DNA from 2 places in the Variovorax boronicumulans genome. Region 1 is predicted to be linked to the other one. Evidence: predicted binding sites of a transcription regulator. Region 1 holds the regulator's gene; the other holds the start of a gene.
The links. The regulator sigma-54, encoded in region 1, starts transcription at its own class of promoters, with help from an activator protein. The targets are predictions, from matches to a motif close to TGGCANGNAANCTGCTTT.
Positions count from the first base shown of each region.

Region 2: a site for sigma-54 is predicted at 4,306-4,323, ahead of VHAB30_RS04695 (ammonium transporter). Genes of this name have one in related genera too.

Region 1 is NZ_BKDH01000003.1:120,762-126,505, reverse strand. Features, by position in the region: gene VHAB30_RS23290 (thiol:disulfide interchange protein DsbA/DsbL) at 1-298, shown strand, start outside; gene lptA (lipopolysaccharide transport periplasmic protein LptA) at 421-1,140, shown strand; gene lptB (LPS export ABC transporter ATP-binding protein) at 1,137-1,931, shown strand; gene rpoN (RNA polymerase factor sigma-54) at 1,949-3,538, shown strand; gene VHAB30_RS23270 (phospholipase D family protein) at 3,549-5,165, shown strand; gene VHAB30_RS23265 (LysE family translocator) at 5,170-5,744, opposite strand, start outside.
Region 2 is NZ_BKDH01000001.1:985,892-991,635, reverse strand. Features, by position in the region: gene VHAB30_RS04715 (hypothetical protein) at 1-652, shown strand, start outside; gene VHAB30_RS04710 (restriction endonuclease) at 782-1,633, shown strand; gene VHAB30_RS04705 (hypothetical protein) at 1,648-1,971, shown strand; gene VHAB30_RS04700 (M14 family metallopeptidase) at 1,984-2,919, opposite strand; gene VHAB30_RS04695 (ammonium transporter) at 3,033-4,235, opposite strand; partial or broken gene VHAB30_RS04690 (LytTR family DNA-binding domain-containing protein) at 4,409-4,750, opposite strand; gene VHAB30_RS04685 (hypothetical protein) at 4,870-5,744, shown strand, end outside.

The sequences.
Region 1 (5,744 bases):
CCCGAAGGTGTTCGCCGCCATCCACGCGCAGCGCCAGAACCTGAACGGCGACGCCAACATCCAGGCCTGGGCCGAGCGTGCCGGCCTCGACGGCGCCAAGTTCAAGGAAACCTTTGCGTCCTTCGGCGTGGCCAGCAAGGCCCGCCGCGCAGCGCAGCAGACCGAGGCCTACAAGGTCGCCGGCGTGCCGGCCCTGGCCGTGGCGGGCCGCTGGTATGTGGACGGCGAAACCGCCGGCAGCATGTCCAAGGTGCTGCAGGTCGCGACCTTCCTCATCGGCGAAGCCAAGAAGGGCTGACCGACCCGACGACCTGGTTCTTCGGTCGAATGCAAGGCCCGCTTCGGCGGGCTTTTTCATTGGCGGCGGTGGGCAATTGCCATCCCACGCATACAATGTTTCAGAGCAAGTTTCGTGCCTTTATGACATTGCCCTCCATCCCCACATTCCCCACCCTTCGTCGCCTCGGCCGCCTGGCTTTCGGTGCGCTGTTGCTGGCCGGTGCCGCCTCGGGCGCCCTGGCCGAAACCGCCGACCGCACCAAGCCGATGAACATCGAGTCCGACTCGATGCGCTACGACGACCTGAAACAGACCAGCGTGTTCACCGGCAACGTGCTGGTCACGAAGGGCACGATCATCATCCGCGGCGCGCGGCTGGACGTGCGCCAGGACGCCGAGGGCTACCAGTACGGCGTGGTCACGGCGGCGCCCGGCAAGCTGGCCTATTACAAGCAGAAGCGCAACGCCGGCGACGAGTGGATCGAGGGCGAGTCGGAAGTCATCGAGTACGACAGCCGCGCCGACAACGTCAAGTTCATCCGCCGTGCCGTCATGCGCCGGCTGATCGGCGCCACGGCCAACGACGAGAGCAGCGGCGCGCTGATCGTCTACGACCAGAGCAACGACACCTACACCGTCAACGGCTCCCTCGTGCCGCCGAACGCCGGCGTCTCGGCGGGCGGCGGCGGCCGCGTGAAGGCCATCCTCACGCCGAAGGCCGCCGCGGCCCCGGCAGCGGGCGGTTCCGCACCGGCAGCCGGCGGCAAGAAGCCCGCGGCCCCGGCACCCACCCCCGCGCCCGGCGCCGGGCTGCGCCCGAGCACCACGCTGGGCGGCACCGAAGGGGAAGGGCGCAAGTGATCGAAACCGCAGGAACCCAGACCGCCGACGGCATTCCGGGCAGCCGCCTCGTGGCGCGCGGCCTCAAGAAGAGCTACGGCAGCCGCACGGTCGTGAAAGACGTCTCGCTCGACGTGCAAAAGGGCGAGGTCGTCGGACTGCTCGGCCCCAACGGCGCGGGCAAGACCACCTCGTTCTACATGATCGTCGGGCTGGTGCGCGCCGACGCCGGCGAGATCACCATCGACGGCGAGCCCATCGCCCACATGCCCATCCACCGCCGCGCGCGCATGGGCCTGAGCTACCTGCCGCAGGAGGCCTCGATCTTCCGCAAGCTCACGGTCGAGGAAAACGTGCGTGCCGTGCTCGAGCTGCAGCGCGAGCCCGACGCCAACGGCCGCATGATGCCGCTGACCAAGCAGCACACCGAAGAGCGCTTGGCCGACCTGCTGGCCGACCTGCGCGTGGACCACCTGCGCGATTCGCCCGCGCTCGCGCTGTCGGGCGGCGAGCGCCGCCGCGTTGAAATTGCACGCGCGCTGGCCACCCAGCCGCGCTTCATCCTGCTGGACGAGCCCTTCGCCGGCATCGACCCGATCGCCGTGATCGAGATCCAGCGGATCATCAGTTTCCTGAAAGAGCGCGGCATCGGCGTGCTCATCACCGACCACAACGTGCGTGAAACGCTGGGCATCTGCGATCACGCGTTCATCATCAGCGACGGGCACGTGCTGGCACAAGGCACACCCTCGGAGATCGTCGACAACGCCGAGGTACGCAGGGTGTACCTGGGCGAGCACTTCCGCATGTAAGGGAGGGTCGGGTCTCCATGAAGCAAGGGCTGTCCCTTCGCGTCTCGCAGCATCTGGCGCTGACGCCACAGCTGCAGCAGTCCATTCGCCTGCTCCAACTCTCCACGCTCGAACTGAGCCAGGAGGTGGAGCAGATGCTGGACGAGAACCCGTTCCTCGAGCGCACCGCGGAAGAAGCGGCGCGCGAGGAATTCGGGCTGGACACGGCCGACGCGCCGGTGCCGCGCGACGACGCGGGCGAGGGTGAGGCCGAGTTCACGCCGTCCGCCGCCAGCACTTCCTCCACGTCCAGTGACACCAGCACCTCGACCCCCGACACCGATGGCCCCGCCGCCGAGATCGCCGAGCGCGAGCCCGACTGGGAAGGCGACGGCACCGTCGACATGGCGCCCGACGACAGCGAGTGGGGCAGCGATGCGCCCGCGCGCCAGAACAACCTGGGCGACGACGAGCGTGCCGATGCCACCGAACTCGCGCGCAGCCAGGAGTCGCTGCAGTCCTTCCTGCACCGCCAGGCGTTGAGCCTGCGGCTCAATGAAAACGACTGCGCCGCGCTGCGCTTCCTGATCGAGTCGCTCAACGACGACGGCTACCTCGAAGACTCGCTGCCCGCATTGGCCTCGGGCCTGGCGGGCGACGACAACGACCAGTTCGACGACCTCGTGCACCACTTCCAGGTGGCGCTGGGCCTGCTGCAGAGCCTGGAGCCGGTGGGCGTCGGCGCGCGCGATCTCGGCGAATGCCTGAGCATCCAGCTGAAGGCGCTCGCCAGCGAAGACGAGACCGAGGCCGAAGCGCTCATCCGCAAGACCGCCATCGCGATCTGCAAGCAGCCCATGGAGCTGCTCGCGCGGCGCGACTTCAAGCGCCTGGCCACGCTCACGCGCACCAACGAAGACCTGGTGCGCTCGGCGCTGCAGGTCATTGCGCGGCTCGAACCCAAGCCGGGGCGCCGTTTCGTCGACGTCGAACGCAACATCGTCATCCCCGACGTGATCGTCACCAAGACCGGGCGCGGCACGAACGTGAAGTTCCGCGTCATGCTCAACCCCGAGGTCATGCCGCGCCTGCGCGTGCACGACATCTACGCCGGCGCGCTCAAGTCACACAAGGGCGAAGGCAGCCAGGCGCTGTCTCAGCGGCTGCAGGAGGCGCGCTGGTTCATCAAGAACATCCAGCAGCGCTTCGACACCATCCTGCGCGTGAGCAACGCCATCGTCGAGCGCCAGAAGAGCTACTTCGTGCACGGCGAGCTGGCCATGCGCCCGCTGGTGCTGCGCGAGATCGCCGACGAGCTGGGCCTGCACGAGTCGACCATCTCGCGCGTGACCACCGCCAAGTACATGGCCACGCCCTTCGGCACGGTCGAGCTCAAGTACTTCTTCGGTTCGGCGCTGGGCACCGAGACCGGTGGCAATGCGTCGAGCACCGCGGTGCGCGCGCTGATCAAGCAGTTCGTGAGTTCCGAGAGCATCAAGAAGCCGCTGTCCGACAGCCAGATTTCCGAGATGCTGAAAGAGCAGGGCATCGAGTGCGCGCGCCGCACCGTCGCCAAGTACCGCGAAGCCTTGCGCATCGCACCGGCCAACCTGCGCAAAGCCCTGTAGAAAGCCCACAATGACCCGTCGCCTGCTGTCGCGCTGGGGGCATTGGGTCTTCGCCCTCGTGGCTGCATCGCTGTTCGCCGGCTGTGCCACCTTGCCCGACGACGCACCGCGCCCGCCCACCAAGGCCATCGCCGTCTCGGCCGACACCGCGCTCGGCAAGATCGCGCTGGCCTCGCAGCCCGACCCCGACCTCAGCGGCTTTCGCCTCATGCCCGGCGGCGACTTCGCCTTCGACACGCGGCTGCAGCTGGCGCGCCGCGCGCAGCGCACGCTCGACGTGCAGTACTACCAGATCGAGAACGACGAGACCGGCCGCTACCTGTTGCGCACCCTGCGCGATGCGGCCCAGCGCGGCGTGCGCGTGCGCCTGTTGATGGACGACCTGTACACGTCCGGCGAAGACGAGCTGCTGCTCGGCCTGGCCGCCACGCCGAACGTGGAGCTGCGCCTGTTCAACCCGTTCCCGGCCGGGCGCGGCAGCCTGCTCAAGCGCTTCACCGCATCGCTGTTCGACTTCAGCCGCGTCAACCGCCGCATGCACAACAAGCTCTTCATCGCCGACGGCGCGATGGCCGTGGCGGGCGGGCGCAACATCGGCAACCAGTACTTCCGCCGCACCACCGGCCCCAACTTCATCGACCTCGACACCTTCGTCACGGGTGCGCTGATCCCGCGCCTGGGCGTGCTGTTCGACCAGTACTGGAACAGCCCGCACGTGCGCCCGATCGGCGCGGTCGTGCACACCGACCTGCCGCGCGAGGAGCTGCAGCGCCGCTTCGACGCCGCCACCGGCCCCGACACCACGCCGCCGCCGCCCAGGCCCGCGCCCAACGACCTGCTCGGCTACAGCCCGGTGGCCGACGACCTCGACGCCGGCAAGCTGGGCCTGATCTGGACCACCGCCGAGGCGTATGCCGATTCGCCCGACCGCGTGATCGGCAAGACCGCGTCGTACGGCGGCGTGCCGCTGCTCGACGTGGACAGCGTGCGCTACAACGTGGTCGAGCAGATGCGCCGCGCGCGCAGCGAGGTGACGCTGGTGTCGCCCTACCTGATTCCGGGCGCGTCGGGGCTGGAGGTGATGCGCGAGATCCGCGGACGCAACGTGAAGATCAGCGTGGTCACCAACTCGCTCGCCGCCACCGACGAGCCGCTGGTGCACACCGCCTACCGCCGCTACCGCGCCGACATGCTGGCGCTGGGCGCCGAGCTGCACGAGCTGAGTTCCGCGCGCACGCGGCGCAGCGTGCGCCTCGGCCTCTTTGGCACGTCGGTGGGGCGGCTGCACGCCAAGTCGGCGGTGATCGACCAGCGCATCCTGTTCGTCGGCTCGATGAATTTCGATCCGCGCTCCGAGATTCACAACACCGAGATCGGCCTGTTCATCCGCAGCCCCGAGATGGCGCAGCAGACCTTGAAGCTGCTCGACGTGCTCAAGCAGCAGGGCGCCTACCGGCTGCGCTTTGCCGAGGGCGGCGATGCAGCGGCAGTCGGCTCGCGGCGCATCGAATGGGTCAGCGAGGAAGGCGGCAAGACCACCGTGCTGCACGAAGAGCCCGACTCGGGCTTCTGGGACCGCACCATGCTCGAGCTGCTGTCGCCGCTCACGCCCGAGAGCCTGCTCTAGCGCCTCAGGTGCCGCGAACGGCCGACCACACGAGCCGCAGGCCCAGCAGGCCCATCACGCCGCCGGCCGCGCGGTCGATCCAGGTCTTGTAGCGCAGGTAGGCCGCGCGCGGCGCGGCCGAGGACAGTGCCAGCGCGACGATCGCGTACCAGCCCGTCTCGATGCAGAAGATCACGGCCGGCACCGCGAGCGCCAGCACCAGCGGCACCTCGCGCGGCAGGAAGGCCGCGAAGATGCTCGCGTACACCACCGCCGTCTTCGGGTTGCTGATCTGCGTGGCCAGGCCGAGCAGGAAGGTGCGTCCGCTGCGGCCCTGGCTTCGGGGCGAGGCGTCCGTGTCGGGCGTGATCGCGAGCGGCTGCCGCGCGCCGCGCCAGATGCGAAAGCCCAGGTAGATCAGATAGGCGCCGCCGAAGGCCTTGATCGCGAGGTACAGCGCCGGCACCGCGAGGAACGCTGCCTGCAGCCCGGCCAGCGCCGCGATGGAGAACGCCAGCCCGCCGGCGCCCATGCCCAGCGCCGCCGCGAGCCCGTCGCTGCGCGAGGCCACGGCCGTGCGCGCCACCATCACGAAGCTCG
Region 2 (5,744 bases), on a different contig from region 1:
GGTGTTCGTCGCCTACGACATCGTCAAAACCGCTGATCGAGCGGATTGGAACGCTTCGTACAACGAATTCCGGCAGTTCAGCCAAGTCGTGGCACGCGGGGATCGAAAGGCCACAGCAGCGGCCCTCGACGATCTCAGGCGCTTCACGCCGGCCGAAGCGCTCTGCATCCTCGGTTCCGAGAGCGGGACCGGCGGCTCAGGCTATCTCATGCCCGAGGGGCCGGATACGCAGCGCACCCGCCAGGGAAATCGCTACTTCATCTCGACGCCGCGACTTTTCGAGGTGGCCGAAATCCTCGCTTCGACGCAGCCTGCTCAGCGCGAAACGCAGGTGGCCCTTTACGACATGCTGCGGGACTTGCACCGGCGCGGCGACCCCGCGGCATTTCCGCGCTGGGAACAGCTCTGGCTGCGCACAAAAGCCGCCACGGGCGGCACGGCCGGCTGGCACTTCGACGGCGCCCGTCTGAGGTGGCCATCCGAGCAGTGCGGGGGAGACGACGACACGCACCTGGCCGACCTGGTCAAGGAGATCAACAAGCCACCCGAAACACCGGCAGAGTCCCGTGCCCACGAGTCCAGCAGTTCGCAAGCGCGGCAAGCCGCAGACAACGCGCTTCGCGACGCGCAGAACACCGCGGTCGCACGGTGAAGACCCAGGCGCCCGCCCCGGCTTATAAAGAGATCTTTCGAGGAGCGAGGCAAGCGACCGATGGCAAGACAGACAAGAGCCGAGCGCCGACGCGAGCGGGCGCGACAGGAACTGGCCGGCAAGGCCTGGATGGCGATCTTCGTCGGCATCCTGCTGCTGGTGGTCGCTCCCGCCTTCCTGAAAGGGCCGATCGTGGGCACGCTGGGGCCTGCGCTCCAGCCTGCCGGTTGGGTCGCGCTGGCGGTCGGGGCCGTGCTGCTGGGCCTGCACTACATCGTCCGTCGTCAAACCGCCCACGTGGAGATCGAACCCGCGGCAACTCGCGTTCCCGCACGCCCCGCGCCCGCCTCGACAGCCGAGCGTCGCGAGCCCGTGCTGTCGCCCGCGCCATCGACAACACCTCATGCGGGCCAGGAATCGCAGTGGAGCCCCGCCGTGCTCCACGCCATCGAATGGCGTCGCTTCGAGGCCTTGTGCGAAGCGCTCTACGCACAAGCCGGCTTCACCACGCGCAGCCAATCGCATGGCGCGGACGGCGGCGTCGATATCTGGCTCCAGTCCAGGCACAGTGACATGCCGCGCATCGTCCAGTGCAAGCATTGGCAGAGCAAAGCCGTGGGCGTGAAGGAGATGCGGGAGTTCTTCGGCGTGATGGCTTCGCACCAATTGAAGAGCGGCACCTACGTGACGAGCTCGACCTTCTCGGCGGAAGCGGCGGCGTTTGCGAAGGCGAACGGCATCCACGCCCAGGACGGCGCAGCCTTGCTCCGGCTCATCGGCCAGCGCACGCCCGAACAACAGGCGGCACTGCTGGCCGTGGCCTACGAAGGCGAATACTGGCGGCCCACCTGCGCGAGTTGCGGCACCAAGATGGTCGAAAGAAGCTCGTCCAAGAACGACGGCAGCTTCTGGGGCTGCGCCAACTATCCGAAGTGCAAGGGCCGGACGATCCCGAAGTCGAGGGCATCTGCAACGGTCTGACCGGGAAGCGCGCCATGGCCCATCCAGCGATGTTCACCGAAGCCTGCCTCGCCTCCTCGTTCGCCCCCACCGAACGCCGCGAAGCCCTCGCCCGCCTCAACACCCTCTTGCACCCCGCCCTGCAGCGGATCGTCGCCGCCGAGGTCGCCGCGGGCAACCGCGTCGTCGATGTCGGCATCGACTGGCCCGACGAGGGCTCGGTGCACGTCACGCTCCAAAGGCACTTCACGGACCGGCACGCCGGCAAGCAGGCCGCGTTCAGCCTCTGCAACGACCCGCACTACTGGCATGCCGACTACAGCACCGCGGACAAACCGCGGCACCTGCTGATCTGCTGAGGGGCGCCGGCCTCAGAGCGGCCTGGTCAGGTACACCGCCTCGCGCCCCACGATCGTGCGCTGCGCGGGCATGAAGATCGTGCAGTCGTCGCACGGCGCGCGGATCTCGTCCGGGCCGTTGGTGGCGATCAGTTCGCCCTTGGCAAAGGTCTCGAAGCCGATCAGCGGGCGCACGAAGGCGAAGTCTTCCGACTTGATCACGTGCGTCTGGAGCAGCTCGAAGCGACGCTGCTCGCCGGGCGCGGGCACGGCCGGGTCCTTGTCGATGAGGCCGAAGTGCGCCAGGAAGTCGAGCGAGATGGCGGTGGCCAGCTCGGAGGCCGAGCGCAGGAAATGCTGGCCGCACTCGGCCACCAGCGCCACGCCCTTGCCGTCGGCCCGGCCATGCTGGCCGTGCTGGATCAGCGGCGTGCCCGAGCCCAGGCCGTCGGGCATCACCAGGTGCACCGACGGGCGGCCGATGGCCATGGCGGCCTCGGCGTTGCGGTCGAAGGCCGGGTACACCCAGAACGGGATCACGGGCTGGCTCGTGGAATGGATGTCGAGGATGTGGTCGGCCGCGCTCACCACCGGGCGCAGTTCGCGGGCGCGGCGCAGCTCGGGGCTGTCCTCGCTGCCGTCGAGCCATTCGGGCGACCACACGCGGTTGAGGTTGTGCACCAACTGGCGGCTGTCGAAAGGCAGCGCCTCGTTGAAGGACTCGTAGGCCGCCACGTTGGCAAAGCTGACGGTGAGCGTGCCGATCTTCGGGCGCACGCCGGTGTCGAGCAGGTGCGTGGCGGCGGTCATGCCGCAGATCTCGTTGCCGTGCGTCAGCGCGTTGATCAGCACGTGCGGGCCGGGCTTGCCGGACTCGAAGCGGTGCACGTAGTCGATGCCGACGTTGCCCTCGCGGTAGGCGGTCAGGTCGCGGGGGAGGACTTCGAGGGCGGGGGGCAATTGGGTCATGGGGTGGTGAACAGGTGGGATCGGGGGCCGCCGGCAAGTTTGCTACAGCTGGCAAATTCGTGCCGTGCGCCGCAAATCCCCCGATGCGGCTCATGTCCTGAGCCGCATCGCCCTCACCAATTCACCTCCCGCTCCGGCGTCGCCGAAATATGGTGGATCGACAGGTCCGCCCCGTCGTACTCCTCTTCCTGCGACAGCCGCAGCCCCATGGTCGCCTTGAGCACGCCGTACACCACGGCGCCGCCGATCAGCGCCCAGACCACGCCGAGCAAGGTGCCGATCAGCTGCGCCCACAGGTTCACGCCGCCGATGCCGCCCAGCGCCTGGGTGCCGAAGATGCCCGCCGCGATGCCGCCCCAGGTGCCGCACAGGCCGTGCAGCGGCCACACGCCGAGCACGTCGTCGATCTTCCATTTGTTCTGGGTGCGCGTGAACATGAAGACGAAGATGGCGCCGGCCACGCCGCCCGCCACGAGCGCGCCCAGCGGGTGCATGAGGTCGGAGCCGGCGCACACGGCCACGAGGCCGGCGAGCGGGCCGTTGTAGACGAAGCCGGGGTCGTTCTTGCCCATGGCCAGCGCCACCAGCGTGCCGCCGACCATCGCCATCAGCGAGTTGACGGCGACCAGGCCCGAGATCTTGTCGATGCTCTGCGCGCTCATCACGTTGAAACCGAACCAGCCCACGCACAGCACCCACGCGCCCAGCGCCAGGAACGGGATGTTCGACGGCGGGTGGGCGCTGAGCGAGCCGTCGCCGCGGTAGCGGTTGCGGCGCGCGCCCAGCAGCAGCACGGCCGGCAGCGCGAGCCAGCCGCCCACGGCGTGCACGACGACCGAGCCGGCGAAGTCATGGAACTCGTGGCCGGTGACCGAGGCGATCCAGCCCTGGATGCCGAAGGCCTTGTTCCAGGCGATGCCCTCGTACAGCGGATAGACGAAACCGACGATCACCGCGGTGGCGATCAGTTGCGGCCAGAACTTGGCGCGCTCGGCGATGCCGCCCGAAATGATGGCGGGAATGGCCGCCGCGAAGGTCAGCAGGAAGAAGAACTTCACCAGCTCGTAGCCGCTTCTTGCCGACAGTTCGGTGGCGCTGACGAAGAAATGCGTGCCGTAAGCCACACCGTAGCCCACCAGGAAGTACACGATGGTCGAGACCGAGAAGTCGACCAGGATCTTGACCAGCGCATTGACCTGGTTCTTCTTGCGCACGGTGCCCAGTTCCAGGAAGGCAAAGCCGGCATGCATGGCCAGGACCATGATGGCGCCGAGAAGGATGAACAGCGCGTCAGCGCCCTGTTTGAGTGCGTCCATGAGAGCTTCTTGCAGGTTTTTGGTTTGATTTGGTGCGTCGCACCCGAACGGCTCGGGGTGCCGGCGCAAGAAAGCAAAAATGGTGCCTGCAGGCTCTTGAATGGTGCGAAACGACCCAGGAATGGGCCGATTTCGCTGGGTGCGCACCGGATCGGAACGCGACGCCGCAGCGATCAGCCTGCGCCGCCGCGCAGCGCGTCGCGGTAGCGCCGGCTGCAGGGCACGCTCGTGCCGTCGTGCATGTGCAGCCGGGCGTCGCCGCCGTCGAGCGGCTCGATCTCCTTGATGCGGCCCAGGTTCACGGCGTGGCTGCGGTGCACGCGCACGAAGGTGGCGGGGTCGAGCTGGGTCAGGAAGTCGGTGAGCGTGGCGCGCAGCAGGTAGTCATGGCCGTTGACATGCAGGCCGACGTAGTTGCCCTCGGCCTGCAGCCAGTCGATGTCGGTGGCGGCGATGAGGAATTCGCGGCGCAGCTTGCGCACGAGAAAAGGTGCGGGGCGGGCCGCCGGTGGCGCCACGGATAAAGACCCTTTTCGCTTGGGCTTCTACTACCCACCGCAGCGCAGGTATTTATGTAGTCTCAACCGAGACGAAACTCGCTACAGTCTATTTAAATCTCCACTAAATTACGTGCATGAAAAATTCCAAACCCACCGCTTACTGCTTCAGGCTATGCCTTGGCTCCAGCCGTGCTGGCAAGTTCAACGTGATAGCGGATCGGCACCTTCACACATTACCCGATGGAACTGCTTTGTCGCTATTCGCGAGGAATGCAAACTCACTTTCACAGGCTACAGCATTTCATTTTGAAGCTGGCGGCTTCCCAACTGAGAAGGCGGCGCGTGATGCTGGAGAAGCTCTACGGATAAAACTCCGGGTTCTAAATGCTCTACTCGGACTGGGGTTACTTGTGCCCCAAGGCGATAAACAATCAGCATCAGTCTCAACAGCTGTAAAGGACATGGCCTCAAAAGAAGGTGGCGTGATTATCGATACAATTTGGGGTGTGCAGACATATCCCGATGATGGACTTCATGGAGAAATAATTATCGGAGGCAATCTTGAGGTTAATTCGAGTGATCCGTTGTACGTTTTCGAAGCCATTAGTAAGATTTGGCCGATAGATGTAAAGCTAGATGCACCATCTGAAATTGCGCTCCACATTCTTGGATTGGGAACAACAGAAGCATCAGAAAAAGCGTCGTTCTTAACCAGCTACCTAGCAATAGAGCAACTAATAGAAAGAAAGTCGCGCAGCGAAAAAACAAAAAAACTATTAATTCAATTTCAGCGAAGAATCCAACAATCAACAGTCAGAAAAAGAGCACCAATGGATGCCATGGAGGCAAAATCCCTATCCGGCGCTCTATCGGCACTGCAAGAGGAATCCTTTAGCAGCGCATTAACCAGGTTTGCAAAAACACTCAAGACCCCCACCGAAATTAGAGGGATACCGAAGGAAAAATTCTTCTCCGCATGCATACAGACGAGAAATAAAATAGCCCATCA